4 regions of the Lysinibacillus sp. NPDC093712 genome follow, and region 2 is predicted to be linked to each of the others. Evidence: riboswitches for the same ligand, from Rfam matches in the RefSeq annotation. Region 2 holds a riboswitch; each other region holds the start of a gene.
The links. A riboswitch is a leader RNA that binds a small molecule or an ion and turns the genes downstream of it on or off. The one in region 2 is predicted to bind cobalamin.
Positions count from the first base shown of each region.

Region 1: it holds a riboswitch for cobalamin, as region 2 does, so the genes downstream of both, ACQKNX_RS06480 (hypothetical protein) here and metE (5-methyltetrahydropteroyltriglutamate--homocysteine S-methyltransferase) in region 2, are expected to answer to the same signal.
Region 3: it holds a riboswitch for cobalamin, as region 2 does, so the genes downstream of both, ACQKNX_RS19555 (hypothetical protein) here and metE (5-methyltetrahydropteroyltriglutamate--homocysteine S-methyltransferase) in region 2, are expected to answer to the same signal.
Region 4: it holds a riboswitch for cobalamin, as region 2 does, so the genes downstream of both, ACQKNX_RS16400 (ABC transporter substrate-binding protein) here and metE (5-methyltetrahydropteroyltriglutamate--homocysteine S-methyltransferase) in region 2, are expected to answer to the same signal.

Region 1 covers NZ_JBNNUU010000001.1:1,245,990-1,253,587, reverse strand. Annotated here, with positions in the region: gene ACQKNX_RS06510 (urease accessory protein UreD) at 1-186, shown strand, start outside; gene ACQKNX_RS06505 (ABC transporter substrate-binding protein) at 216-1,802, shown strand; gene ACQKNX_RS06500 (ABC transporter permease) at 1,792-2,760, shown strand; gene ACQKNX_RS06495 (ABC transporter permease) at 2,757-3,569, shown strand; gene ACQKNX_RS06490 (ATP-binding cassette domain-containing protein) at 3,562-4,311, shown strand; gene ACQKNX_RS06485 (dipeptide/oligopeptide/nickel ABC transporter ATP-binding protein) at 4,324-5,049, shown strand; cobalamin riboswitch at 5,173-5,355, shown strand; gene ACQKNX_RS06480 (hypothetical protein) at 5,618-6,391, shown strand; gene ACQKNX_RS06475 (GTP-binding protein) at 6,615-7,598, opposite strand, start outside.
Region 2 covers NZ_JBNNUU010000001.1:742,282-749,879, forward strand. Annotated here, with positions in the region: gene ACQKNX_RS03800 (ATP-grasp domain-containing protein) at 1-4, opposite strand, end outside; gene ACQKNX_RS03805 (Mur ligase family protein) at 156-1,553, shown strand; gene ACQKNX_RS03810 (UDP-N-acetylmuramoyl-tripeptide--D-alanyl-D-alanine ligase) at 1,767-3,152, shown strand; gene ACQKNX_RS03815 (C40 family peptidase) at 3,378-4,310, opposite strand; gene ACQKNX_RS03820 (VOC family protein) at 4,954-5,316, opposite strand; cobalamin riboswitch at 5,528-5,706, shown strand; gene metE (5-methyltetrahydropteroyltriglutamate--homocysteine S-methyltransferase) at 5,891-7,598, shown strand, end outside.
Region 3 covers NZ_JBNNUU010000006.1:107,576-115,173, reverse strand. Annotated here, with positions in the region: gene ACQKNX_RS19575 (S-layer homology domain-containing protein) at 1-2,137, shown strand, start outside; gene ytvI (sporulation integral membrane protein YtvI) at 2,250-3,308, opposite strand; gene ACQKNX_RS19565 (hypothetical protein) at 3,402-3,950, shown strand; gene ACQKNX_RS19560 (glutathione peroxidase) at 4,183-4,728, shown strand; cobalamin riboswitch at 4,883-5,090, shown strand; gene ACQKNX_RS19555 (hypothetical protein) at 5,246-5,788, shown strand; gene ACQKNX_RS19550 (ABC transporter substrate-binding protein) at 5,790-6,749, shown strand; gene ACQKNX_RS19545 (tyrosine-protein phosphatase) at 7,104-7,598, shown strand, end outside.
Region 4 covers NZ_JBNNUU010000004.1:182,274-189,871, forward strand. Annotated here, with positions in the region: gene ACQKNX_RS16380 (heterodisulfide reductase-related iron-sulfur binding cluster) at 1-1,274, opposite strand, end outside; gene ACQKNX_RS16385 (cob(I)yrinic acid a,c-diamide adenosyltransferase) at 1,659-2,222, opposite strand; gene ACQKNX_RS16390 (adenosylcobinamide amidohydrolase) at 2,236-3,696, opposite strand; gene ACQKNX_RS16395 (FecCD family ABC transporter permease) at 3,693-4,694, opposite strand; gene ACQKNX_RS16400 (ABC transporter substrate-binding protein) at 4,691-5,659, opposite strand; cobalamin riboswitch at 5,868-6,051, opposite strand; gene ACQKNX_RS16405 (acyl-CoA dehydrogenase family protein) at 6,399-7,598, opposite strand, start outside.

The sequences.
Region 1 (7,598 bases), 500 kb from region 2:
TCTCCACAAGTTGAGAATCTCAATATTCGAGAATTACAGGAAATGATCCAACAGGAGAGTTCAATTCAGGCAAGTGTTACAAAACTAACAGATCATGCAATCCATTGTAGATGGCTTTCAAAAGAGCAGCGAACACTCCACAAAGAAATCAATCGTATGTTTGAACATGTGGCAACAATACTTTAAATTACTGTAGTGATGAAGGAGATAGAAAATTGAAAAAGTTTTCAGTATTTATTTTATTATTCATACTTAGTCTTGCTGGCTGTAGTAATGAGTCTAGTCAAGGCGAGGAAAAACAGCCATCCGCTGCTTCCTCTTCAAAAGCAAATGAGCTTATTTATGCATCTGAATCCGAATTTGCAGGGTTAAATCCCATTTTAGAGGAAACGAATTTAGATGCATTACTTTTTAGAGGTCTTATGCGCTTTGATGAACATAATGTACCAGTATATGATATTGCCAAAAGCGTTGACATATCGGATGACCTGTTAACTTATACGATCATGATTCGTGATGATGTGACATTTCATGATGGGCAAGTATTAACAGTAGATGATGTAATGTTTACTATTAACAGTATTCTTGATGATGCGAATGGGTCTTATTTAAAGTCAGATTTTATCCATGTTAAAGCGATGCAAAAAGCAAATGACACAACGATGACAATCGAATTGGATGAACCATTTACGCCGATGTTAGATAAGTTAACAGTGCCAATTTTGCCGAAGCATGTCTTTGAAGGTCAAGAGATGAGAACGGCTACGTTTAACCAAGAACCTATTGGTGCTGGACCTTATATGGTGGAGCAATGGGATAAAGGGACTAGCTTAACGCTTAAAGCATATCCATCTTTCTTCGGAACAAAAGCATCCATTGAAAAAGTCATTTTTAAATTTATTCCGGATAGTAATGTTCGTGCATTACAACTAAAATCGGGTGAGGTAGATATTGCCTTACTTGATCCGAATCAGGTTGAAGAACTTTCAAAAGTAGAGCAGTTAAAAATGTATGAAGTTGAATCAGCCGATTATCGTGGCGTGTTATTTAATATGAAGTATCCACTTTGGAAGGATGTCAATGTTCGAAAAGCGATAAGCTACGGTACAGATCGAGCTGGCATCGTCAAAGGTATTTTACATGGTTATGGGAAAGAAGCGTATTCGCCCCTACAAAAGCATGCCTATGTAAACGAAAATATTGAACATTATACTTTTGATGTTGAAAAAGCAAATGAATTATTAGAAAAATCAGGCTGGATATTAGCAGATGATGGATTCCGCTATAAAGACGGTAACAAGCTCGCCTTTACTATTACTGCACCGATCACAGATACAGTTCGTGTCAATATGGCTAATTATGTAGCGCAAGGCTATAAAGAAATAGGAGCAGATGTTGAAGTAGCGGCACTTGATTGGAGCAATATCGTTATTGAAGAAACACAAGCGTTCATGGTTGGTTGGGGAAGTCCATATGATGCCGACCACCATACGTACAGTTTATTCTATTCTGGCGAATCTAGCGTAACAAGTGCTGGCTACAATTATGGTAGCTATGCAAATGCAAAAGTAGATGCTTTGCTAGAAGAAGGAAGAACAACTGTCGATCCTGAAAAACGCAAGGAAGTCTATAAGGCATTACAAGAGGAGCTAGCAGAAGATCCACCGTTCGCTTATTTTGCCTATGTTGATGCTGTTTATGGCATTAATAAAAATATTAGTGGTGTGAAAGAGCGTATTTTAGGTCATCACGGCGCCGGCTTCTTATGGAATGTCGAGGAGTGGAAATGGAATGATCGCTAAGTGGATCGGGAAGCGAGTGATAATGGGGACAATTGTCCTCATTATCGTGAGCTTCCTCTCTTTTTTCATTATGCATGCTGCACCTGGCAATCCGGCGGCGGCGTATTATGGAGGCAATGCTCAAACATTAACAGCAGCTGAGCAAGAACGAATAGAAAAAGCGTTTGGCTTAGATAGGCCAGTTCTTCTTCAATATGGCACTTGGCTAGGTGAAGCGGTAAAAGGGAATTTAGGCTATTCTGCAAAAGAAGGTAGACCAGTAATAACGATTTTATTAGAACGTTTACCCAACACATTACAGTTGGTGGCACTCACATTATTCATCGTTACAATTGTCTCTACTTGGCTAGGATTACGGGCAGGAATGAAAGAAGGTTCTTTATTGGATCGAGGATTATCGGTTTTTAGTATTGCAAGCTCTGCGATTCCTCCATTTTGGCTAGGTATTGTCTGTATAATAATTTTTTCGGTACAGCTTGGTTGGTTTCCTTCTTCAGGTATGAATGATGTGCGTGGCAATGGAGGTTGGCTTGATCGTTTAAACCATATGGTGCTCCCTCTAATTGTTTTAGTAATTTCTCATGTGGGCATATTCGCACGTTTTTTACAGGACAGTGTTAAGGCAGAGAATCGTAGTTATTATGTCCAAGTTGCGCGTGCTAATGGAGTACCAGACCGACAAATAAGAAACCTCATACTACGGAATTCTGTTATTCCGTATATCAATTATATTGGTGTGACGATTCCTTCATTCTTTGGTGGTTCCATAGTAGTTGAAACACTCTTTGGCTGGTCCGGTTTAGGATCACTGCTAGTGAAATCAGTTATGGTAAAAGATTTTCCTGTACTTATGGGAGCCATTTTAATTATTGGTGTTGTGGTGGTCATTTGCTTATTTGTAATCGACGTTTTAATGATTTGCATCAACCCTAGATTGAGAAGAGGGAAAATAGTATGAGAAAACGACGGAAGATGCCACTATTTTTGCTTGCACTTCTTTGCATAATATTAGGAACAACCATCTTCTCCTCACTGTTGGCACCTTTTGAGCCAAATGCAATGGATATGAATCAGATTTATGAAGCACCTAATCTTACACATTTACTCGGTACAGATCAGCTAGGCAGAGATGTTTTATCACGAATACTAGTTGGTGGGAAAGTTACACTTTTCATCGCCATTGTGTCAGTCGTAATTTCTAGCATTGTAGGCATTATTTACGGTGGTATAAGCGGTTTTGTTGGTGGTGCCGTCGATGTAATAATGATGCGCATTTTGGAGGCTTTTTTAACGGTCCCATCCTTAGTAATTGTGCTTGCCCTGCAAGCAATTATGCAAGGCAGTGTTTGGCGAATGGCAATGATTATCGGATTCACAGGCTGGTTTGTTACAGCTCGAATCGTGCGCTCAGAGTTTATTCGTTTAAAGGAAATGGAATTTGTTCAGATGGCTAAAATGTTCCGTACCCCTTTGTGGAAAATAATATTTAGTCATTTATTACGTAATAGTTTGCCAGCTATCTTTGTCGTGACGATATTTAATTTTGCTGGTGCGATTTTTACCGAAGTGTCTTTAAGCTTTTTAGGTATCGGTGTGCCGCCAGCCATCCCATCATGGGGAACGATGCTGTATACAGCGCAAAATGATTTACTCGTTGGTGCTTGGTGGATCGGGCTTTTTCCTGGGTTTATGATTTTTGTGACGATATTATGTGTGCAAGCAATCGGGAGCACTTTCAAACAAGGAGGAGAACGATCCCATGTTTAAAATCGACAATTTAACTGTTCGAGTGAACAATAAAAATCTCATCCACAACATCTCGTTAACAGTGCCAAAAGGCCAAATTACAGCAGTTATTGGTGAAAGTGGGAGTGGGAAAAGCACAACCGTATCAGCAATTTTAGGAATGCTCCCTCCACAGGCTGAGGCGACAGGGGCAGTTTACTTTAATGGGAAAAATATAATGACGATGTCAAAAAAAGATAGTTTACTGTTACGGACAAAACATATTTTTACCATTTTTCAAGATGCTACAAATAGCTTTTCTCCTACCCAAAAAATGAAACAACAATTGTATATGTTTACTGCCTTACGAATGGGTGAGGAGAAAGAGATGTTTCTTCCTAAAATGACCGCTATATTAAAGGAATTAAACTTGACCGAAGATGTATTAGATTGCTATCCATTTGAGTTGTCAGGTGGTATGCTGCAACGTTGTATGCTTGCCTGTGCATTGTATAATAAGCCAGACATATTGATAGCTGATGAACCAACTTCTGCACTAGATATGCTGCATCAACAACTATTCATGGCATTACTAAAAAATCTTCATGCTCAACTGGGAACAACTATAATATTGATTACCCATGATTTAGGGGTTGCAGTTTCACTAGCGGATACGATTGTTGTAATGAAAGATGGAGAGATTGTCGAGAAGGGGCAAGCGACAGAAATTTTTGAGCAACCAAAACATCCGTATACAAAACGGCTTGTCACAAATCATTTTTAGGAGGCGTTTTAGTTGCTTCGGGTAGAAAACGTAAATAAAAGCTATCGAACAGGACAGCAAGTGTTAGCAAATATAAACCTTACTGTAGGAGAAGGCGAAATCGTCGGACTTGTAGGAGAAAGTGGAAGCGGTAAAAGTACTTTAGCCAAAATCATTATGCAGTTAGAATCACCTGATAAAGGGACCGTGAATTTTCAAAATCAACAAATCACAAAGAACAATCGAAAGTCCTTTTACGAAAAATGCCAAATTATCTTCCAAAATGCAAGTAATGCTTTAAACCCTATGTGGACGGTAAAGGAACAATTAAGGGAGCCATTGCAGCATCAGAAATTCGTAACGGATACCTATATACAAACGATGCTTCAGAAGGTCAAGTTGTCAAACGATGTATTACATGCTCTGCCCTCTGAACTTAGTGGTGGGGAGAAGCAAAGAGTAAATTTATTACGCTCTATTCTAGTAGAACCAAAATTGATAGTATGCGATGAAATTGTTTCTAGCTTGGATCGTCTAATTCAGCGGGAAATTATCGATTTATTAATTACGTTAAATAAAGAAAGAAACATGGCGATTTTATTTATTTCTCATGATTTAAAAGCAGTTTCTTATTTGAGTGAACGGATATATGTAATGAAAGCTGGCGAAATTGTCGATGAACAGTACAAGGAACAAGGTGGATTTAATTTCACCGATAGCTATGCACAAAAGCTATTTCAAGCGATGGAATGTGAATGATATTTCGTTTTTAAGCAGTTGTAGACAATAGATACTTTATACAGTTGTTTGACTTTGAAATTCCATTACTTTACAATACTATTTAATAGTATACTAGTGAGTTTACTATAAGTTATCACAACTGAATAGCGTGTAGTAATAGGTGTAAATTGCGTGCAATTTACTGAAAAGGGAAGTCGGTGTAAGTCCGACACTGTCCCGCAACTGTAAATGTTAGCGACTTTTCGAAGACCACTGTCAATGACGGGAAGGTGAAAAGAAGCAATGATCATAAGTCAGGAGACCTGCCTGTTACAAGTACACACCAATAACCTACGAGGAATAGGAGGTGGCATGTTGACAAAACAGAATGTTCTGTTCGTCACAGTACGTCAAACGATAAAAACCAAAGGATATAAAGGGATACGGCATCGAGCCAAATCTCTCCCATTGGTGCAATGTTTGATGTTGCTTGATGAATGATAATGATTAGCCGTAACGACGGATTTCCTCTTATTTAGCAGGAAATCCGTCTTTTTATGTAATCGAAACATTTGTTTTGAAAATATGTACGAAACGAGGTGCACGTATGATGAAGATTCATGTTTGTACAACACAGGAAAAGCAATATGGAGATATGAAGATTTGTAAATTGCCGCGCATTGAAGTTGCCAAGCAGCCAAAAACGAGAATGGTCATTGAAGCACTTGTTGACCAGTTTTTAGCAACAGGCCTTATTCAGAACGAACGTTTATTTAATCAAATTTTTTATAACAAAGACATCATTTGGATTCAAAATGATGTGTATGAAGGGTGCCTTTTTGCTAAAGCAAGTGTGGCGGATGAGCTGAAAACAAAAAAGAATGGCTTTATGATGTACATGCCAACAAATCCAATCGTTTATGAGGTAAATGGGGAGACGTATCATTTAATAACACGTATTGATTCGATTCGAGCTAAACCAAATTTAGATAGGCTAGATTTAGAGCCAAAGCCCATCTTAAGTGCTGCAAGAGTCAATGATTTGCTATGCTCGATGGTTATGCGTTTCTATCACACTTATTTAGAAGAGTTGTCGTTAGTAGTTCATACAAATCAAGATAGTAATAAAATAGTACATTTAATAAAGTATGTAGAGTGCGAATATGCTCAATTTCTACAAAGTGTTAAAGAATTAAATGATTATCATTTAAATTGGCATCCAAGAGGCAATGGACATCAATTATTGCTCCAATTAATTGAGCAATTACAAATTTTAAAGAGTAAACCTGGTTCGGTTCTTGTTGATTTTTCGAATAGTAATGGTTACGTAATTGTAGAATCAGCGAATAACTTTGTTGTGAAAGCGAAAAAAGCTTTATAGGATTAATATAAAAGGCATCGAGATGTTCTCGATGCCTTCTGTCATTTTTTATCGTAAAATTTTGCCGATAACTTTTAAAATCGCCATAAAAACTGGCTGAATCGCCGATAAAACGATTCAAATCGCCGATAAAACCTTTAAAATCGCCGATAAAACTTGCTATATAACCGATAAACTTTTCACAATCGCTGTTATGCTTTGGAAAATGCGGTTTCTCGGATAATTACAAGCAATGCATGGCTTCTTTTGCCTCATACCAAGGTACTGAATATCCCTTTCCTTTCGCACAAAAAATACTTGATGATGTATAGTCGGGATCTGCCTGTTTATTGTAATTGATTTGCGCAATTATATCTTCACTATTATGGCATTTATCATAGCCATCAAATTGTAACGATATTGACCCTTTGCCGTTTGTATAAGCAGCGAAAGTAGTACTATAATGCATAAAAGTTGCAACCGGAACACGTCCTGTTAATGTTACTTGTTCCTCTGTTAATAGAGGGTCATCAAAAGTACCATCTGCTTGCTGGATATCGTTCATCATACGACCGATAAAATCATTCGATGCTTTCAATTTAAAGCGATAATATGGTTCAAGCAATATATTTTCGGCTTGCTCCAGTCCTTGTCGAAGTGCACGGAAAGTTGCTTCGCGAAAATCGCCACCCTCTGTATGCTTGATATGAGCACGTCCTGTCAAAAGGGTGAAGCATACATCTGTCACTGGGGAGCCAGTTAAAACACCGTGATGCTCTCGTTCAAATAGATGTTTTTCAATTAGTCGTTGGTTTCCAACTGATAAATCATCAGCATGACAAGCGTTAACAAAAGTGTTACCAGTTCCACGAATATTAGGCTCCATTAACAGGTGTACCTCAGCATAATGTTTTAAAGGCTCGAAATGACCGTATCCTGTTACAGTCGTTACGATTGATTCCATATATAAGATTTTTGGCTCACCAAAAGTAACAGAAAGAGAAAAGCGATTTTTTAACACTTCAGTAAGTACTTCAAGTTGAATAACACCCATAATATGTACATGGATTTCTTGGAACTTCTCATGCCAAACTACTCGCAACGATGGTTCCTCCGCTTCAAGTAAACGGAATACTTGTAAAACTTCCTTTATATGCTGTTGTCCATCATACTGTACTTTAGCTTGTAACGTAGGCACAAGCTCATATGGCTGAGGAGGTATTGTACT
Region 2 (7,598 bases):
TCAGTATAATCACTCCTTCAGTTGGCACTTGGATTATTAATATACATTTTATATATATGCTGTGAAATAGTTTTCTTCTAGTTATGTATCATGTTTACATCCAAGCAACTTTTGTGACCATTCATATAATAGAAATGAAAGGAGTGTGAATTGATATGAAGCCTCTATCGGTGAAGAATTTAACAGCGATTACTGCAGGTAAATTGTTGCAAGGGTCGGATGAGGTGCTGATCCAGTATGGCGCATATCGACTAAAACAAGTTAAAAAACCGTATACTGCACTTTTTACAAACAAACGCATTATCAACTGGAAAAGTCTAGAGTCGCTTTCCCCACTAGTACTTGTAACAGATCGTTTGTATAGTCAGCATGAAATTCCTCAAAAAGTAATCATCATCCAAGTAGAGAATGCAGATGAGGCCTACTGGAAGTTTGTACATTATTATCGTAGTCAATTTGAAATCCCTGTTATTGCAATTACCGGTACCTCTGGAAAAACAACAACGAAGGAGATGATTAAGCATATTCTTTCTGCTGAAAAAGAAGTTGCTGCAACTACTTTAAGCAGTAATTCTAGAACGGCTTCTTTGCAATATTTACTTAGCATCGATGATGAAACAGAAGTTGCAGTTTTTGAAACAGCGGTTGGATCACCTGGGGATGTAAGGAATGCAGGGAAGTATTTCAAGCCGACTATCGGCATTATTACTAATATTGGAGCCCACCATTTAAACTATTGTAAAACGTTAGATGGTTATATACAGGCAAAAGGTGAAATGGTTGAAATTGTAAATCCAGCAGGGTCATTAATTATCAATGCGGAAGATGCTAATATAAAAAAAATCGATTTGTCGAAATTCGAGGGAAATATTATTAAAATCGGGCAGCATACATCATGTGATTTTAAAGCAAGTCATATTCGGTATGTTGAAAATGGCATGCAGTTTACAATGCATCACAAAATGAAAAAATATGACGTTTTCGTCCCTGGATTTGGAGAGCATCAAGTATACAATGCATTAGCCGCAATTGCTGCTATTAATGAATTAAATGTACCGATTTCGTTAGCAATTAAACAATTAGCGTCATTCAAGAAAATGAAAAAGCAGCTACAACTGTTTGAAGGTATTAATAATTCACTGTTAATAGACGATACTTGGAGTTTAACAACGACTTCATTAGAAGCAGCCTTAAAGGTCTTAAATTCAATAGGAGAGGGCAGGAAAAAGATAGCCGTTATTGGAACAATTACCGATTTAGGATCGTGGGGTTATATCATCCATGAGCAAGCTGGAGAGTTAATCAATCGTATTGGTGTAGATGTGCTTATTACAATAGGAGAGCACGCCCGAATTATGGCTGATCATGCAGTGAAACTAGGATTTAGTGACCCTGTTTATACTTTTAAAAATAGTACACTCGTCTATAAGTTATTACATGAAATAGTAGATGAAAATACAATTGTCCTGATAAAAGGAGATATGTATAGTAAACAAATTTCCGATTTGGCAGCAGATTTAAAAATAAAAAAATCATTTAGAGATACAAGGTAATGATGGATGCAATGACAACAGGATAAATACTGTGTCACATGAGGTCATTTAATAATATTGTATAGTAATCTACTAGAAAGGAGCGCTCTGAATAAAAGATAAAGTAAATCAACAAATAATAGTCGTTGCTAGAAAAAGGGAAGGATACGCTCCTTTACCCAAACTTCTAGCTATCATTTTTCATACTATAATGAGAGGGGGGACGGAGTTAACGTGCAAAATATAAGTGTGACTGTGATTAGAAAGTTATTACAAGGGGTTTTAGTAAGCGGTTCTGAGCAATGGCTTGTCAAACAGGCTATTTATTATAACCGTCATGATTTGACGCAGAAAAATTCGCTAATGTTCATCAATAAAAGCGAGTCTATTAACTGGAAAGAAATCGATCAAAAGGGGCCATCCCTCGTCATTTCAGATAAACCTTTAAGTGAACTTAAAAATGCACTCGATAATACAACCGTTATTCAAGTAAAAAGTACTTTGCAGGCATACTGGAAGTTTATTGAATACTATAGAGGTCTTTTTGATATACCAGTTGTCGCATTAACCGGAACATGTGGGAAAACAACAACAAAAGAAATGATTAAACATATTGCAAGTAAAGATTGGAATGTGCAGGCATCAATTAGTAGTAAAAATGAGCCTCGTCAATCATTACCCTATTTAACGGGCATTGATAAAACAACGAAAGCAGCTGTTTTTGAGCTAGGTCTGGGGAATACAGGGAACATTAAACATCAATGTATGATCTACAAACCAACAATTGGTATTATTACTAATATTGGTGTCCATCATTTAGATGGATGTAAAAATCTTGAGGGCTATATAAAAGCAAAATCTGAAATTTTAGAAGGGCTGTCGGAGGATGGCACGTTAATCATCAATGGTGATGATGAAAACACAAAAAAAGTACCCTTGCATAAGTTTAAAGGGAAAATTATCACTATTGGCGTTCAGCAGCATGCAGATTACAAAGCTTCTAACATTGAATTTACGAACAACGGCATGAAATTTATCCTGCAAGTATCTAATGAAAAGTATACTATCTTTGTACCTGGTTACGGAGAACATCAAGTGTATAATGCGCTAGCGGCTATCGCAGCTATAAAGGAGATGGGAGTGTCTATCCAAACAGCAATCTCGCGTTTAAAAACATTTAAACCGATGGCAAGGCACCTGGAATTTTCAACTGGTATCGGTGAAAGTACCATTATAGATGATACATGGACGAATAACCCAACATCAGTTGAAGCTGCTTTAAAGGTTTTAGATACGATAGGAAAAGATAAAAAAATAATCCTTATATTAGGTGATATAAAGCGATTGGGTCTTTTCGAAGAAAAGTATCATCGTGAGATCGGTTCTATGGTGGCACAGCGAGATATTCAAATGCTTATTACGATTGGAAAAAGAGCTGAAGATATAGCAGCTCAAGCAAAAAAAGATGGAACAACTGCGGAGGTTCATATATTTAAAGATGTCACAGGTGTACTAGAAATACTTAAACCAAAACTTGATAAAGATACTATTGTATTAATAAAGGGCCCTATGTCTAGTCGATCCATGATTGAATTCGCTAATCAATTAAAGGAAAAATAGCCTTTTGGCAAGGCACTCCTAGCGACTACTCATCAGTAGCTACCTTTATGCGAAAGAATCCTTTTTATGCTTAGATAAAATCCACTTTACGATAATGTAAGGTACCGCTGATTATATCAAAAACATAGCATACAAAGCGTTGTAATTACACGCTTGTATGCTATGTTTTATTATTTTTATAGCGTAAAGATAACGCGTCGTGCTGTCAAATAGCAGCTGATTTTCTTAAAATACACGTTTTGCTGTTATATAATGCTCTTTATAATAATCCACAAAGAGTACTCTAGTTGTAACACCACTTGAAATTGGAATGATGATACGTTGATCTCCAGCGTAGATACCTACAAGAGAAGGGTTATTTGACCCTTTCACACTATTAAAGAACACTAAGTCGCCCTTTTTTAAATTGGCACGTGATACCGTAGTTCCTTTAGCCATTTGTTCTTTTAGAGTTGTTGTACCAAGGTTTACACCGCTCTTACGATAGACATATTCTACGAAACCAGGGGCTGTAAATTGTAAGCTTTGCTCTTTATTTAATGAGCTTATTGTTACTTTATTTTTATAAGTTATTGCATTTTCAACAATTTTATCGCCTTTCGTTGCAGGGTTAGCCGATAGTAATGTTGGTAATACTCTGCGTGCAGATACATAGTTGTCAGTGTAATAAGGTTTGCTACCCATATCTGAAATGACGATATTTTGCTTGGAATCAGCCATATGAATTATTTTGTTATTTCCAATGTACATGCCTACATGATCGGGATCTGTGCCCGTTTTTTTACTTTTAAAGAATACTAAGTCGCCTTTTTGCAATTGGCTTTTAGGAACAAATGTCCCTTGCTGGATCATATAATTTTCATTATAAGTACCAATGTCTACTCCATTCTGTTCAAAAATATACATAATGAATGAAGCACAAGAAAACTTGTAAGGATATGTAGACTTGTAAACTGAATTACTATATGTAGCCTTCCCAATTAAACTTTTTCCTGTTTGAATAAGTTGCTCAGCCTTCGCTGCGACAGCTTGGTCATTTTGTTGTGCATTTGTTGTTGCAGCTTCTACTTTGATTGGTTCAACGGATGCTTGAACGATTCCGAATGAGCTAAATCCAATCGATAATGCTAGTGTAGTTTTTAAAAATTGTTTTTTCATGCTGTTTTTACCTCCTGTAAGCGAGCAGTAAATTCATATCTGTTTGCTTGCTGTTGCAATAATCGTAGCATGAAAAAGTAGGGGTTCTGCGAGGTAAATGTTTCCACAGGGAGCATCGCTTTATGTAAAAACCTTGATATATAAGGCTTTATCGCTTGAATTTACAGTTTCATTACAAATGTTTCAGTTTGATAAATAGTGCATACAAAAAACGCTAGCAACTATGGATTATCACACATAGAAACAATGCTAGGTAATGTGCTAATAGGGAAATCAAAATAAGGGTAAGGAATGATATAAAAATAACTATATGAGTCAAATAGTATTTATAAAAGCACGTAGTATAGGAATTTTTTTGTTTATCATTAAGTATGAAATACATAGTTTGAGTCATGGGTGATTGGAGTAGAGGACGGACAACTCCTGTGGGAACGCACAGAACGTGAGACGCACCAGACAGCGCGATAGTGGGGGTTGCGGCTTACGTGTGTATCCGCGGAAATCGACAGCCCATACAGGAAATCAACGGTAGTAGTCATCACTTTTATATTAATTTTAAATAATAAAGAACTATAGACAAACTCGAAAATCTTCGCGTTTGTCTATAGTCTGAAGCAGCCATTGATGGCTGCTTTTTAAAAATTTAAATAGGCTGAATAATTTCTACTCGATTACCAAAAGGGTCTCTAAATTCAAAGCGCTCATAATTAGGAATTGGAACAGAATCAAGGATTTCGATATGATGCGCTGTTAATACTTTTTTCCAATATGCTACATCCTCTACTTGATAGGCAATATGGGCTTTCGTTGTTAGTCGATCAAAGCCTTCTTCTGTGCCAACATGTACTTCGTGCTGACCAACTCGTAGCCAAAATCCACCACGCCCTTTAAGAGATTCTGGTTTCTCTATTTCTTTGAGGCCTAACAAACGGCAATAAAAAGCTTTCCCTTGCTCCTCGGTACCTTTTGGAATCGTTAATTGTATGTGATGTAATCCGACAATCATAGTAATCCTCCTCGCACGTTCTTTCTATAACTATATATTTCTACAAATTACTTAAAATACCTTTTCGGATTAGTAGATTGTTTTATTATTATGTCGTCAATTAGTCCATTTAAAAATTACTCAAAGTGTAACTCTGTACAGAAATAATACATATATCTTCATAAAAGTTATACTTTTCAGAAAAATATATGTTATAGTAGGAAACATAATTGAATATTGTGTAAGAGTTGGTGCCAAATGAAAGTTTGGCTTAAAAGGGAAGTCGGTGTAAATCCGACGCTGTCCCGCAACTGTAAATCGGAGCAAATCACATATGCCACTGGGGAACTGGGAAGGCTGTGAGGCGTGTTGATGAGAAGCCAGGAGACCTGCCAATGTCTAGTACACACCAAATAACCTACGTGGAAATAGGTGGTGAGATGTGACCGAATCGGCACTGTGCGACTAACGAATATATACGATAATTAATATATTATCGTATCGCCTCGTCATAGCTAATTTAGATATACAATAACTACCATTTTCCTAAAAAGGAAGATGGTTTTTTTATTTTAAACCAGAGGAGAGAAGGAATATGACGTATACAACGACTGTAATAGGCTACCCATACATAGGGGAAGACCGTGAATGGAAAAAGGCATTAGAGGCATTTTGGAGAAATGAACTTACAGAAGAAGATTTCTTACAAAAAATTAAAGAAATCCGTCTTGCACGCATCGACAAGCAGCTTCGTAGCGGTATAGATATTGTCACAGTTGGGGATTTCACACTGTATGACAGAATGCTTGATACAGCGGTTATGTTTGGCTTAGTGCCAAAGCGCTTCGGCTGGCAGGGTGGAAAGGTTAACTTACAAACGTATTACGCGGTAGCACGTGGAAATAAAGAAGCTGTTGCGAGTGAAATGACAAAATGGTTCAATACAAATTATCATTACATTGTCCCTGAATATGAAGGTCAAGCTCTGCAACTAACAGACAATAAAATACTTGCAGATTTCCTTGAGGTTAAAGAAGTATATGGCATTACTGCAAAGCCAACGCTAATCGGGCCATATACATTTTGCAAGCTAACAAAAGGTTACGATAAAGTAACACAAGTTGCGTTTATTTTAGCACTACTACCACTGTATGCGCAGGTTATTCAAGAACTAGTAACAGCCGGTGCTGATTGGATTCAATTAGAGGAGCCTGCATTAGTCACATCATTAGATGAGGCGGAGGTCAAACTTGTGCAAGAAATATATACACAATTAGCAGCCGCTGTACCAGAGGCTAATATTATGTTACAAACCTATTTTGAATCGTTATCAGCTTATAACACACTAATTGAACTCCCTGTACAAGGATTTGGCTTAGATTTTGTTCATGGCTATACGAAAAATATGGAGGCGCTACGTCAATTTGGCTTTCCACATGATAAAGTATTGGCAGTAGGAATTGTTAATGGACGAGATATTTGGAGGGCAAATTTAGCAGAGATAAGTACTACAGTTAGGGCAATTGAACAGCTGACTAGTGCCCAAGAGCTGTGGGTTCAATCGTCATGTAGCTTACAGCATGTGCCGATTTCGACCGCACTTGAAACAAAATTAGAGCCTGTCTTAAAAAATGCGCTTGCATTTGCTGATGAAAAATTAGTAGAAATATCAGAGGTGGCTAAGTATTTAAAAGAAAAAAATCACACGTCAAATCATACTATCTCTGAGAGCATGAAAGCAATTGAAGCATTAAAAAAACATCCTGTACGAAATAATCAGGCTGTTCAACAAGAAGTACAAACGGTGTCGACAGAGGATTTTGAACGTCAAAATGATTTTAATGCGCGTCAGATTATTCAACAACAGTCACTGCAGCTACCACTATTCCCAACGACTACGATTGGTAGCTTCCCTCAATCTGATGAAGTAAAGCGCACACGTAATGCATGGCGAAAAAAACAGCTTTCAGATGAAGCATATGCTGACTTTGTCGCACAAGAAACGAAACGATGGATTGCCATTCAAGAAGATTTAGATATTGATGTACTCGTGCATGGTGAATTCGAGCGTACAGATATGGTGGAATACTTTGGTGAAAAGTTAACAGGCTTCGCTTTTACAGAAAAAGCTTGGGTCGTTTCGTACGGCTCTCGTTGTGTAAAACCACCGATTATTTATGGTGATGTTGCATGGGAAGCGCCGATGACTGTGAAAGAAACTGCCTATGCACAAAGTTTAACAAATCGATATGTGAAAGGGATGTTAACAGGTCCTGTTACGATATTAAACTGGTCATTTGTAC
Region 3 (7,598 bases), on a different contig from region 2:
TAAAGGACAAGCTAGTTTTACTTATACAATCTTAGATAATGGTACAACTTCTGGTTTAGCAGATCCAAAATCTGCGACAGCGAAGGTAGTCTTTTCTGTGCAAGCGAATCAGGCACCTACTGTGAAGGAAACGATTGCTAATCAAGATGGCAATGCTAATGGCGATGACATTACAATTGATATGGCAAATACATTTGACGACTTAGATAATGATTCATTGACACTCTCTGCAATGTCGAGCAATGCGGAAATTGCCACTGTTTCAATTGATAATAATAGCATGAAGATCACACCACTAGCAGCGGGTCAAGCGACAATTACTGTTACTGCAGATGATGGCTTTGGTGGAAAAGTAACGACTAATTTTGACGTAACGGTTGTACAACAATTTACTGTTACTTTTGAAGTTAATGGTGGTAGTACAATTCAAACGCAAAAGCTAAAAGAGGGAGATGTCGCTACGAAACCAAGCGAAAACCCAACGAAGGCAGGCCACGTGTTTGTAGACTGGTATACGGATGTTTCCTTTGAACATGTATTTGATTTTAATACACCTATTACAGCAGCTACAACAATTTTTGCTAAGTGGAAAATTAACAACTATGGTGTAGCCTTTGAAAGCAACGGAGGCTCTATAGTGTCTAGCCAAACGATTGAATATGGCAAGAAAGCAACAAAGCCAACTGACCCAACGAAAGTTGGTTATGTATTTGGCGGTTGGTATATAGACCGTGAACTAACAAAAATATTTGATTTTACAAAAGGAATCTCAGATAATACAACGCTTTATGCTAAATGGTATGTAGTTTCGAATGGGGATGATGGATCGTCTACTCCTCCAACGTCAGAGCCCACTCCAAAGCCAACTCCTACTCCTACAGAAGATGTAAAAGTACTTGTAAATGGTAAAGAAGAGGCCATTGGTAAAGCTACAAACACGCAGCTAGGCAATCAAAAAGTGATGACGGTAACGGTGGATTCTAAAAAGTTACAAGAAAAACTAGAAGCACAAGGTAAAAAAGCTGTTTTGACTATTCCTGTAAACACGGATGCTGACATTTTTATTGGGGAATTAAATGCTCAAATGGTGAAAAATATGCAAAACCAGCAAGCGATTGTAATCGTTCAAACACCGACAGCATCTTATACACTGCCAGCTTCACAAATCAATGTAGAAGCAATTTCTGCTCAAATGGGTAAAGATATTACACTTGAAGAGATTAAAGTGCAAATTGAAATAGCAAAGCCAACGAATGATATGGTGAAATTTGTAGAAAGTGCGGCACAACAAGGTAACTTTGAATTAATGGTTGCGCCTATTGAATTTACTGTAAAAGCAGTAAGTGCTGTAAAAACTGTCGATGTAACAAGCTTTAACGCTTACGTTCAACGAACTATAGCCATACCAAGTGGCATTGATGCAAACAAAATTACAACAGCTATTGTTGTTAAACCAGATGGCACAACGTATCATGTACCAACAAAAATTATGCAAAAAGAGGGAACGTACTTCGCAGTCATTAATAGCTTAACGAACAGTACGTATGCGCTCGTATGGCATCCTATTGAATTTAAGGATGTAGCAAGTCATTGGTCAAAAGAAGCAGTTAATAACCTTGGCTCTCGTATGATTATTAATGGTGTTCGTGATGGTGTATTTGCACCAAATCAAGATATAACGCGCGCACAATTTGCTGCTATTATGGTTCGTGCACTCGGTTTAAAAACAGATGTTGTTACTAATAATTACACAGATGTGAGGGCAGATGCTTGGTATGCAGGCTATATTAATGCTGCAAGTGAATACAAGCTAATTCAAGGTTATAGTAATGGTAAATTCGGTCCAAATGATAAAATTACACGTCAGCAAGCGATGACAATTTTAGCGCGTGCTTTGTCGTTAACAGGTGTGGACACAGCCATTACAGAGCAAGAAGCTGCTAGCATATTAGCAACTTTTAAAGATAAAGCCCAAATTGCCGAATATGCTAAGCCTCACATTGCAGTAGCTTTAAAAACAGGTTTAGTAACAGGTAAGGCAAATCAAACGATTGCACCAACAGCTTACATTACACGTGCAGAAGTAGCGGTAGTAATTGATCGCTTCTTAAAGAAAGCAGAGCTAATTAATTTATAATGTAGTAGAGATAGATAATAATGTAAGGCACTTTCTGTTTTATAACTAATAGAAAGTGCCTTTGTTATTTACGATTTTATCACTTTTGAGGGCAGTTGATTGGAGTTCATCATTAAATTTTGAAATTGAATTTAATAACCCCTGTTTCCTTTAATGCGAAGAGGAAGATGATAACAAATGGTCCTACGAGTAAGCCGATGACGCCAAACAATTGTAAGCCGATAAACATTGCGATTAATGTTGGCAGAGGGGGTAAACCAATATGTGCACCCATTACTTTAGGCTCGACAGTTCGGCGAATAATTAATAAAATAGCTGCAAGAACAAAGAGCTTAATGGCAATCGCTGTATTCCCCATCAGGAGGTAATAAATTCCCCAAGGTGCTAAAATAATAATTGAGCCAAGGAACGGGATAACATCTATAATCCAAATAATAATGGTCATTACTATCACATATTTCGGGTGAATAAGTAGTAAACCTACAAGTGTAACCCCGGCTATAATAAAGCTAACAAGAATCTGTGCCTTCATAAAACCGAAAAATGCATCTTTTAAACGATTAGTAATAATTTTCAATTTCTCTTCAGTTGTAGGCTTTAAAAATTTGTAAGTTGACTGTTTTAATTTTGGCAAATCTAGCATAAATAGAAATAGGGCGATCATATAAACAAGAAGACTTATAAAGAGGCTTGGAATTTGTGAAAAGAAGGTCGTAACTTTGGTATAATTAAAGAAGTTTAAGAAAGATTCTTCAACTTTCTCAATGAAGTCGGTTGTCGTTTTTTGAAGTGAAGCACTCACTTCAGTTGGAAAGTCTTCTGTATATTTTGAAATATTCTCTTGCATATGACCCCACAACTCGGATAATTTAGAAATATAGTAAGGTGCTTGCTTTGAAATGGAAATAATTTGCGACATTAGTTGCGTAATAGTAAAGTAACAAATAATAGAAATAAAAATAACGCTTACTATGTATATAAAAGCAACAGCTATTTTTCGCGACATTTTCCATTTTCGTTTAAAAAACATAACAATGGGTTCTAATAAAAAAGCTGTAACACCTGCTAAAATAATTGGCACGGAGACAGGAATGATAAAATATACGGCTATAAGTAGGCATATAATCGCTAGCGTTCGTATAGTCAACTTTCGAGTTATAGTTCTATTCATAAGCTCTCCTTTTATCGTTATTTTTAAGTAAAGTGTAACATAAAAAAATTAAAATTTGAAAACGTTCTGAAAGAATGAAGGTAGGGATAAATCATGGAAAAAGAGATTTTGCAACTTTTTAGTAATTTAACAGAGCGTGACCGTGAGATTGAATACGAGTCGTATAGAAAATTGATAAAAATTATGCAAGAACCAGTAGATTGGACATATGCAGTTTGGGAACAGCTTATTAAAGCCCTTACATATACAGATGGACATGCTCGTGCACGGGCAGCACAGTTTTTATGTGCATTAGCAGCAAAAAGTGACCCGGAAGAACGTGTTCTGGATGATTTTTTAAAAATTTGGGCAGTAACATATGATGAAAAAACAGTAACTGCAAGGCATGCTCTTCAAGCAATTTGGCAAATTGGGCTTGCTGGACAAGTTCAAAGGGATTTAATTGTTTCGTATTTAGCGAAAAGGTTCCAAACATGTATCGATGAAAAGCAACCATCACGTATTCGATATGATATTATTGTCTCCTTTAAGAAATTGTTTGATGCTACGAATGATCAAAACTTATTAGATATTGCAAAGAGATTAATAGAAGAAGAGCAGGATATAAAATACAAAAAGAAATATAAAACAGCCATCCGTTAAAATAGCGAGATGGCTATTTTTATGCCCAAGTGTGTTGTTTTGAAGAAAGAAAAGTTATTGATTATAATGAAAGTAGGAGGATGGATTCAGTTTTTGATAGGTCTTATATACTGATGTAAGCTATCGTATAAGTGAGAGCAAGAAACTATCTATAAAGAGGAAACACGTAAATATGCAACTGTATATAGCATAGTAACAGTATAATTTTTGTAAATTAGAAAGGGTCGAGAAAATGGGGATTTATAATTATTTAGTGAAAAAGCCAAACGGTGAAATTTTATCAATGGAGACGTATCGAGGAAAGACAATGTTAATCGTTAACACCGCCAATCAATGTGACTTTACATATCAATTTGAAGATTTGCAAAAAATGTATAATAAATATGACAAGGGAAATTTCGTTGTTTTAGGTTTCCCGTGTAATCAGTTTGGACAGCAGAACCCAGAAGATGGAGTTGAGACAACTCAACTTTGTCAGCTTAACTACGGGGTAACTTTCCCGATTTTTGAAATAGTTCAGGTTAATGGAGAAGAGACACATCCGTTATTCAATTATTTAAAGCACGAAGTAGATTTTCGTGAATTCGGAAAAGCGAATATGCAGGAAAAGATGTTAGCTGAAGCTATTATCCAAATTGCACCGAGCTTTTTAGATGGACGTAACATTCGTTGGAACTTTACGAAATTTTTAGTAGATAATCAAGGTAATACAGTTGAGCGCTTTGAACCGACAGATTCACAATTAGATATAGAGCAAGCTATTGAAAAAATTTTATAGCTAGCTATTTTAATCAGAATTTTTAGGTTGGAATAACAAATAGCTTATCGCTATGTAGAAATAGTGCTAAGTTTTGTATAAATATATTCGAATATTCCACAATCTCACAACTACTCTTTCAAATCAATATATGATAAACTGCTAATCAAGTGAATAATTCTTGCAGAATAATGGTGCTAACTTTAGCATAATCGGGAATTCGGTGTAAAACCGAAGCTGTTTCCGCAACTGTAAGTACAAGAATCATAAAAAATGCCACTGTCGAAAAGGGGAAGACCCAAGATGGGAAGGTTTTATGATCGCTACTGCATTGAGTAGTGAGCTGTACGAGCCAGGAGACCGACCTTTATTTAATGTATAAAAACTCTTCGGAAGCTAGGAGGATATACGGCAAATACATAGGCAATGTCGCGTGAGGCGGCACTATATATGCTATTTTCGTCGTTCCCTAGGGAGCGGCGTTTTTTTATGCACCTGTAAAGCAAAATCTGTTCATGAAAGAAAGAAGGGACTAAGTATGAAAAAAGATGCCCGTTACTCTTGCTACCCGTTCATGCGTGAAAAAATATCTACAGTAGATTTTGAGATTCGTACAGATAGTTTAACAACTCATGTCGGTGTAGCATTGACGGCTGTAAAAGCTGAAGAAGTTGAAGTAGTGGCTACAGATTTATTGACTATTTTGCCAATGGCCTACCATGTAAACGGCTCAGTACGTGGCAAATTAGCGGTAACGGAAGAAGATTTGTTATGGCTTAGTGATCGCTATGATTTTTATGTGGGGCATGTAAAGGAAGAAATTCAGAACTTTGTTTTACCACAAGGTACAGGGGCTGCAACTGCGCTTCATTTATGTCGTAGTGAGGCAAAAAAATCATACCGTGTTCTACATAAAGTTTCTGAGGAAAGAGAAGTACCAGCCATCCTTTTCGATTACTTAGGATTATTAGCTAATGTATTTTTTGTAATGGCTGTATACATGAATCAACAAGCTGGTATTGCTGAAATACCATTTATAAGCAAATCATATCCGATGAAGAAAAAGAAGGAGAATGTGTAAAGTGAAGAAACTATTTAAATTCCAATGGCTTACAGTGTTAATGTTAGCACTTGTATTGGCAGGGTGCGGCACAGCAAATGAAGCTAAAAAGGACGATACATCTAAAACAGGACAACAAGCAGAGCAAACAGGCTACAAAGTGACAGATGATCGCGATGTAGAAGTAGCATTTGATGCAGTACCAAAAACGGTTGTGTCATTACAACCGAGTAACACAGAAATCTTATTTGCACTAGGCGTTGGCGATAAAGTTATTGGTGCAACTGATTATGATACGTACCCAGAAGAAGCAAAAAATATTGAACGTGTGTCAGATTCTGTGACATTCAACACTGAGCGAATTGTAGCATTAAAGCCAGATGTCGTAATTGCTTATTCAACAGGCAATGCCGAAACATTAGATGCGCTAAAAGGTCTTGAAGATGCAGGCGTAAAAGTATTTGCTATTAAATCAGCAGCTTCATTTGAAGATGTATATGGAGATATTCAACAAATTGCTGAAGTGATGGGCGTTAAAGATAAAGGTGAGCAATTAAACAAAAATATTAAAGCGAAAATCGCGGATGTGCAAGCAAAAGTAAAAGGTGTAGAAACACCGAAAAATGTTTACTTAGAAATTAGCCCTAAGCCAGATATTTATACAACAGCAGCTGGTACTTTCCAACAAGAGATTCTTGATGCAGCGAATGTGAACAATGTATTTGGCGATCAAACAGGATGGGTAAAAGTTTCTGAGGAAGATGTTATCGCGAAAAATCCTCAAGTTATTTTAACAACAGTAAACTATGTAGAAGATGCAGTAGGTGAAATTCTTGGGCGTGATGGATGGAATACAATCACTGCCATTCAAGATAAAGCGGTAAATTATATTGATACTGATATTTCAAATCGCCCAGGACCACGTATTGGTGAAGCTGTTGAGATGGTAGCGAAAGCAGTATATCCCGAACTATTTAAATAAGGTTAAATCGTGAAAGCCAACCTTTAGAGCTTGGGCAAAAGAGATAAAGTGTTAGATTGACTGCAATCAATCTAACACTTTTTTGCTTGTGAACGTTGTTGTCCGCTAAGTACAGGCTTCGTGAGCTTCAACCGGCGATAACTCCAAGTCAACCGGCGATTCAGGGGCTTCAACCGGCGATAACTCCAAGTCAACCGGCGATTTACGGGCTTCAACCGTCGATAACTTCAAGTCTACTGGCGAGTCATAGAATCTGAATCTCTTCTAAAAGGCATTGTGAATAATTGGTATTATCTTCGGTTGTTCTATAAAATAGAAATATATATGATTGCTTAAATAAGGGAGGCGTAGTGGATGACACAGTTTGACATGAAGGTTATTCCGTTTGAGGCAGTCTTGAATTTCCGCGATATGGGTGGCTATAAGACACGAGATGGCAGAGTGGTTAAGAATGGATTGCTCTATCGCTCAGCTGCGCTAGGTAAGATGACACCAGCGGATAAGGAGCGCTTTGAAGCGCTAGGAGTTAAAACAATTTTCGATTATCGAGATCAACAAGAGGCATTAAATAATCCTAACCCTACATTCAAGGGCGCAAAGTATATTCAAATTCCTGCAAAGGGCAACCACGCATTTGAGATGCCGACAAATACCGGTGGCCACAATTTTTATAAGGTTGTAAGCCCAGAGATGTTCCGCGATTTTTATGCACAAATGCCCTTTAACAATGCTTCATTTAAAAAATTAATGTCTACAATTCAAAATCCAGATAATTTAGGCCTCGTCCATCACTGTGCAGTAGGAAAAGATCGAACGGGAATTGGCGGTGCGCTCATTTTGCTCGCATTA
Region 4 (7,598 bases), on a different contig from region 2:
TCTATATTTGTCATTGCGCGTTGAGCATCAGAGTTTACTTTCCCTTCCGTCATCGTTAAGTAACGACGTAGGTCAATGATTTTATCGACATGCTCATTCATGACTGGACATTGATCCTCACAGTTACGGCAAGTTGTACATGCCCAAATCTCTTCCTCTGTAATAACGTCGCCGATTAATGAAGGGCTATAAATATCCTCAATAACTGCTCCTTCAGCACCAGCTGCCATCGCAAGTTGATTACCCTTTGTATGTGCAAAAAATTGATATGGCACCCAAGGTTTTTGCTTTGTTACTACCGCACCTGTGAACGTTAAATGATCACGAAGCTTAACGATTAAATCCATTGGTGACAGCATTTTCCCTGTTCCTGTTGCAGGACACATATTTGTACAACGCCCACATTCTACACAAGAATATAAATCAAGCATTTGCTTTTGTGTAAAATCTTGAATACGTCCTACACCAATAGATGGGATATCTTCTTCATTTTCAGCATTCTCACCTGCTTCTTCAAGCGCCTCAAAGTCAATCGGTGTCAATGTACCTGTGCGATCTAAACGATTCATGTACACATTAAGTGGGCTGACAATCAAGTGGAAATGCTTCGATTGTGGCACATAAATTAAAAACGTCAGTAAAATCAATAAATGAGCCCACCATGAAATATAGAAAATAGTCGCTGCTGCCGTTGTTGGCAAAAAGCCAAAAATAGCTGCAATGCTTGAAGCAATAGGCTCAGTATACGTTAAACCTTCTCCATGCCAGATAAGGCCCATACCGTTTGCTAATAATGTTGAAAGCATTAAGCCTCCAATAAAAATTAAGACAAGCCCATTTTTCCAGCCTCGTTTTAGACGTACTAGTTTTTCTACATAGCGGCGATAAAATGCCCATACTACGGCTACTAAAATCATTAATACGACTAGCTCTTGGAAGAAAGTGAATACACTATAGAACATCCCAAGTGGTAAATGCGACCCAGGAGCTAACCCCTTCCAAATTAAATCGATGGCTCCTAACTGAACCATTAAGAAGCCGTAAAAGAACATAACGTGAATTAAACCACTTTTAGGATCCTTTAATAGCTTATTTTGACCAAACACATTCACCATTAAATAACGAATACGTTCTTGGACACTTTCATCAAACTCAACCTTTTTCCCCAGTTGTACGAATTTATAGCGTGTTTTTAACAGATAGATAAATAACCCTACTGCATAAAGCACAACCACGATTGTTAGAACAATGTTTGTAATAACTAATGGACTCATGGTTGGTCCCCCCTTTTAGTTTGTCGTGAATTTTCTCTCTTTGTGTTAAATTTTCTAGCTCATACGTAAATGTATGATATTCCACCACTATATTCACATTTTAATAAATGAGTGAGCATTCAGTCAACATTAAAACAAAAATATTTCTGATAATTTTATATTCTTACATTTTATAAGTGAAAAAGCTACCCTGAATTTTCCTTCAAAGTAGCTTTTTTGTATATTAATTTAACGTAATTAACACTTTTTCTTCCAATCACTAGTGTTCTCTGTAATAAGTTTCATTTAAAATATTTATTTTTAAAAATGATGATTCACATCGTTACGCTCCGGGCAGATGCTTGCCACAGGCAGGCTCGAGCCACTATTGTTCAGAGAATCAACTTATTTTTTAAACACTTTCCCACTGCGAATATATTCAATATCAGGTAAATTTAAACGAGCATTAACAACACGTGCAGCGGCAAATAAATAATCTGATAAACGGTTTAAATACTTTTGCACAATAGTAGGCACATCTTGAACTTCTTTCATTAGCGTTACCATTTGACGCTCTGCTCGACGGGCAACAGTTCGTGCAATGTGTAATGTTGCAGCTGCAGGAGCCCCTCCTGGTAATATGAATCGCTCCAATGGTGGCGCTTCATCAGACAATGCATCAATACGTGCCTCCAATACTTCAATCGGTGCTTCCGCTAGCTTGTAATGACGCTCCTTCATAACATTGGCCAAATCTCCACCAGCATCAAAAAGCTCATGTTGAATTGTTTCTAAATCAAGTAAAATGTCTTTGAATAATTCGCGATCTAGTTCGCTCACTGCCTTGCCGATAAACGAATTTAATTCATCAATTGCTCCGTATGTTTCAACACGTAGACTGTCTTTGTCGACACGCCCACCAATTAAGCTTGTTTTCCCTGTATCGCCCGTTTTCGTGTAAAGTTTCATCCCTTTTTCACTCCTATGCTTTATTTTTATAATTTTGTATCGCTTGTATCGTCGTCTCATAAACGCCTTTACCAATAATCTTACCGACATCTGTAATCGGCCCACCATAGCGCATTTCCTCACCCTTTTGCGTTGCCGCAATAAGTAAGCTATCTGTCGCAGTGCCCGTTGCAATTGTATCACTGCGGTAATCGCGAATGTTTTCCATTTGCAATGCCTTTGTTTTTGCTTCATTTGCAGTCATCAATGCTTGAAAAAATGCCTCTTCCGACAAACAGCCATTGATGATGACCCACGTATTAATAGTACCAATATATGGCGTATCCTGTCTTTCGTGTGTGCGAGAGACATCTACAGCATTTCCAACACCCGCAGTGACAACGACAAACACACTACCGAAAGAAGTGCTATATTCATTTAGTGCGTAGAGTTGTGTAGGAACAGCGGTTAACATGACAACTGTGCTAGTCGGCGAAAAATGCTCTCTTTGTAAAAAATTCGCGACCTCTTGTTTCACATCATTAACAACATAGTCTCCTGGTACAGAGCGATTTAATAGGCAGTCATACCACCCTATTCCGGGATTATGAACAGCTGAAGAAACTGTTTTTAACGGGACATTTGATTTCAGTTGGATATAATCTGTTGTTACGTTAAAATCTTCTTTTACAATGACAGCTCGTTGCTGATATTCACTTGATGATGGCATGATTGTAATTTGCGGTTTAGGTATTTCTGGATGGGCATAGGTTGTCACTCTTGCCTGATATACGTCCTCAATTTGAGACGCTATTAATACTTTATGTGGTGCACCTATAGCGCGTACACAGCCTCTTTCCATTAATAACAATTCATCGCAATAGAGGGAGGCTAAATTCATGTCATGCAGCACCATAATAACGGTTAAACCACATTCAATTGCTTCCTTACGCACCATATCTAAAATTTGACGTTGATGCGCAATATCTAGGTGATTTGTCGGCTCATCTAGCAATAATACTTCCGCTGTTTGCGCTAAAGCTTGTGCTACAAAAACCCGTTGTTGCTCACCGCCTGATAGAAACTCCATTGATGTATGCTCATAGCGTGTGACGCCCGTTTGCTCCATGGCATATTGAACTGCTTGCTCATCCCTCTCTGACCAATGAGAAAAAAAGCCAGTTTGATGTGGATAACGACCGAGCGATACTGCCTCACGTACTGTATTTGAAAATGCATTGGCATGTAATTGTGGTAGTACGGCCATCTTTTTTGCCAATGTGCGAGGACTATATGTTTTAATATTTTTGCCATCCAATAAAACAGTTCCTGCCGTTGCTGGTAATACGCCACTAATTACTTTCAATAATGTGGATTTGCCACTTCCATTTGGCCCTAAAATGCCAAGGACTTTCCCCTTTTCTACCGTAAAACTTACATCCTTAACGATTGGTACGTCCTCATAGCCACCTGATAGATGTTCAACGATAATCATACACGTACCCCCTTGCTTCTACGCTGCTTATAGAAAATATAAGAAAAGACAGGTGCACCAATAAATGCAGTAATAACACCTATCGGTAGCTCACGTGGGATAATTATCGTACGCGCCACTAAATCGCAAATGATCAGTAATGTTGCACCATTCAAAAAAGATAACGGCAATAAATGACGGTGATCTGAACCCCAAATCATACGAGTCATATGCGGCACAACTAAGCCGACAAAGCCGATTGTTCCTGAAACAGCAACTGCCGCCCCAGTAAGCATGGAGCCTCCTACTAAAATTAAATATTTGCTACGCTTTACATTGACACCTAAATGCTTCGCCCGTTCCTCTCCATATAGCAGAACATTTAGCTCGCGTCTTTGCGTCCACAAAATAACAGAGCCAATGACAACGAATGGGGTAATCATTTGCACATACGGCCATCCCCGCATCGAGACTGACCCTAGTAACCAGCCGATCACTTGGCGGAGCTCCTCACCTGATAACGCAATCATTAATGAGATAAGTGAGCCTAAAAACGAGCTAAAAATAACCCCCGTTAAAATAAGTGTTTCCATTTTCAGAGAACGGTCTACTATTCTGGCAAAGCTCATCACAGCTACCATCGTTAGTACAGCCCCTACCATACTGAGCGTTGGCAATGCATACAAACCGACAACTGGTAAAGAGATGCCGAAAAATAATGTCATGACAGCACCGACTGACGCTCCTGAAGATACACCAAGCGTATACGGATCTGCTAACGGGTTTTTTAACAAACCTTGAAAGGCTGCCCCTGCAATCGCCAACGATGCTCCTACAAGACCTGCGAGCAATACTCGTGGCAAACGAATTTTCCATAAAATATTGGCAGCAGTTTCATCTGCCGCTTTATTCCAAAATACTTCTAACGGAATATGAACCGAGCCTATTGATACGCCACACCAGATGCTAACAATAAGTAACGTAATGGCTGTTACATAAGCTAAAACCGTTTTGCTCACTCGAAAGCCTCAGGATAGATGGCTTTCGCTAACTCTTCAAGCCCATCTGCTAAACGCGGGCCCTGACGACTTGTCATATTTTCATCTACTTGCACAATAGCCTTATTTTTTACAGCCGTAATTGTATCAAAGCCTGCACGTTGTGGAATTTTCGTTAAAATATCGGGCACATAATTATAAGTGACCACGATGACATCTGGATTTTTTGTAATAATTTGTTCTGCATCAATTTTGAACCAGCCATCCGTATCAGCTGCGATATTTTCGGCATGAATCATCTCTAGCATCTCCTGCATAAATGTGTCCTTGCCAGGTGTGTAGATTTCTGGTTCATCTGACGTTTCTACAAAGACTTTCTTTGGCTTCACGTCCTGTAATTTTGCTTGGACTTCCTCAACCTTTTCTTTCATATTGGCAATAATTTTTTCTGCCTCTGGAAGCTTACCAGTGGCACGACCTAATTGCTCAATCGTCGTATATGTCTCATTAAAATCACTAGCGTTTGTCACAACAAATACTTTAACACCCGCTGCTTCCAGTTGATCCATCGCTCCACCTAAAGAAGCTATACCTGATTCATGTGCAAAAACGATATCAGGCTGTAACGCAATAATTTGTTCTATATTAAATTCCATACTGCCGACCTTCTCCTTGTCAGCTACCTCTGGTGGATAATCATCATAATCATTTACGCCAACGATTTTATCATTTAAGCCAAGTCCAAATAATATTTCTGTGTTACTTGGAATAAGAGATATAATTCTTTCAGGCGGTGCTTCTAGTACAATGTCTTTGCCAGTAGCATCTGTTATTGTTAGCGGGAACGTTGCTTCGTCTAGCTGCTTTGTATCCTGTTGCTCCTGTTGCTCTGTTGCCGATTTGTCGTTTTTCGGCTCTTCTCCACATGCTGCTAGAATGCCCATTGCTAAAAATGCTGATAAACCTATCTTCCAATACTTTTTCATTGTGAGACCTCCTTAGATTGTATGTGCATTTTTCAGCTTTGTTCAGTAGATTGATCGATATTATGTAGGCATTTCCCCTACCCGAACTTATTGCCTTTATGTTCAATTATTTATCGTCAGTAGCTTTCCAAAACAAAAAAACTCTCGTCATCATAACGAGAGGCGGTGCTTGCACAAATAAACCACCATCCTATCCTCGTAGGCTGCAATGTATCGTTCTATAAAGGCAGGTCTCCTGGCTCGTGCTCCAAATGCTTTTTCATGCCTTCCCAAAAAAATTCAGTGGCATAGATTGAAAAAACTCACACTTACAGTGGCGGGACCGCATCGGAATTACACCGATTTCCCTTTTCACTTTACTTTAGTAAAGAACCTTTATAATATTCAGTTGATTTTATTATACATGAAAATAGAAATAGATAACGATAAAAAAAGAGACGCTAAGTTAGCGTCTCTTTTTTGTGATGCTACTGCCGTTGATTTCCGCTGCGTGCGGACACTTTACACTTCGATCAACTAGTATAATTGTTTGAGTGCCTGGCACTACATAGAACCTAACATAATGCCGACTCCTAAATCGGAAAAATCCACTTCGCTTTCCGCGGGCACATACGTAAGCCACAAACGTCGCTACCCGCGCGGTTTGTTGCAGCTTACATTGCGTGCGTTCCCGTAGGAGTCTACGCGGATTTTTACTAATAATAAAAATTTTCAAAATTGTTTGTGTGCCTGGCACCCGCTACATAATTTCCGAAAAATATTGAACAGTTTTCATTGGTGCGCCTATTTCGCGCAATGCCCATGTATCTTCTAAATAAATATCTGCTAGCTTTTCATACTTGCCGCCAAATTGGACTGCCCATTCGACTGCCACTACACTTTCGTATAGATGAGCCATTTTTTCTGCTACGCCCTTTGCCTCATACGACTTCGTAGCCTCATCCAAACGACTAAAGACTTGCAATGTTGCTTCGATTTTCTTCAGTTGCTCGCCTACAATTTGTACGAACGAACAATCAGTTAACTTCGTCAAACGCTCCCGCATCACATGTACAAATAATTCATGGGCATTATATTTATCTACTAAGCGAATAAGCTCTAGTGCTAAAATGTTAGCCGTTCCTTCCCACACCGTAAGGACTTGAGCATCTCTAAGTAAACGTGGCGTTACAAAATCTTCGATATAGCCGTTTCCTCCATGCAATTCTATTGCTTCGCTTGCGTAATGCACCGCCTGTTCAGCCGTTTCTTTTTTCATGATGGCGATATTCAAACGATTAAGAATAATGTCCTGCTCATTCCCCTGACCACTCGTTACCTTGTCATATAATTGAATAAGATCAAAAACAGTAGCGACTTCTACATGGAGCTTCGCAGCATATTTCCCTAATGTATCCTGAATCATTGGGTATTGAATTAAAGGTTGCCCGAACGCATTTCGGTTTGTTACATAATGCTTCGCCTCTAAATAGCCTCGACGCATAATGCCAATGGAAGCGACTGCGTTACAAATTCTCGATAAATTAAGTGCCTCTAACATATAATAAATTCCTTTATTCGGCTCTCCAACGATATACGCCAGTGCACCATCGAATTCCACCTCTCCTGATGGTACTGCTCTGACACCGAGCTTATCCTTTAAACGTCGAATGCGAAGGTGGTTAACCTTACCGTCATCTTGACGCCAAGGTACAGCAAATAATGTTAAACCTTTCGAACCTGCTGAAGCGCCTTCTATACGTGCTAATACCATCGCCACACCACACATTCCAACATTTGATGCAAAGTACTTCTCTCCATACAAACGATACTGACTTCCTTCCTCGACAGCCTCTACAACATTTGCGCCGACATCTGAGCCTCCTTGCCGCTCCGTTAAAAATGTTGCCCCCTCATATAGCTCTGTATCCCCCGTTGCACAAACATGTGGTAAAAACCT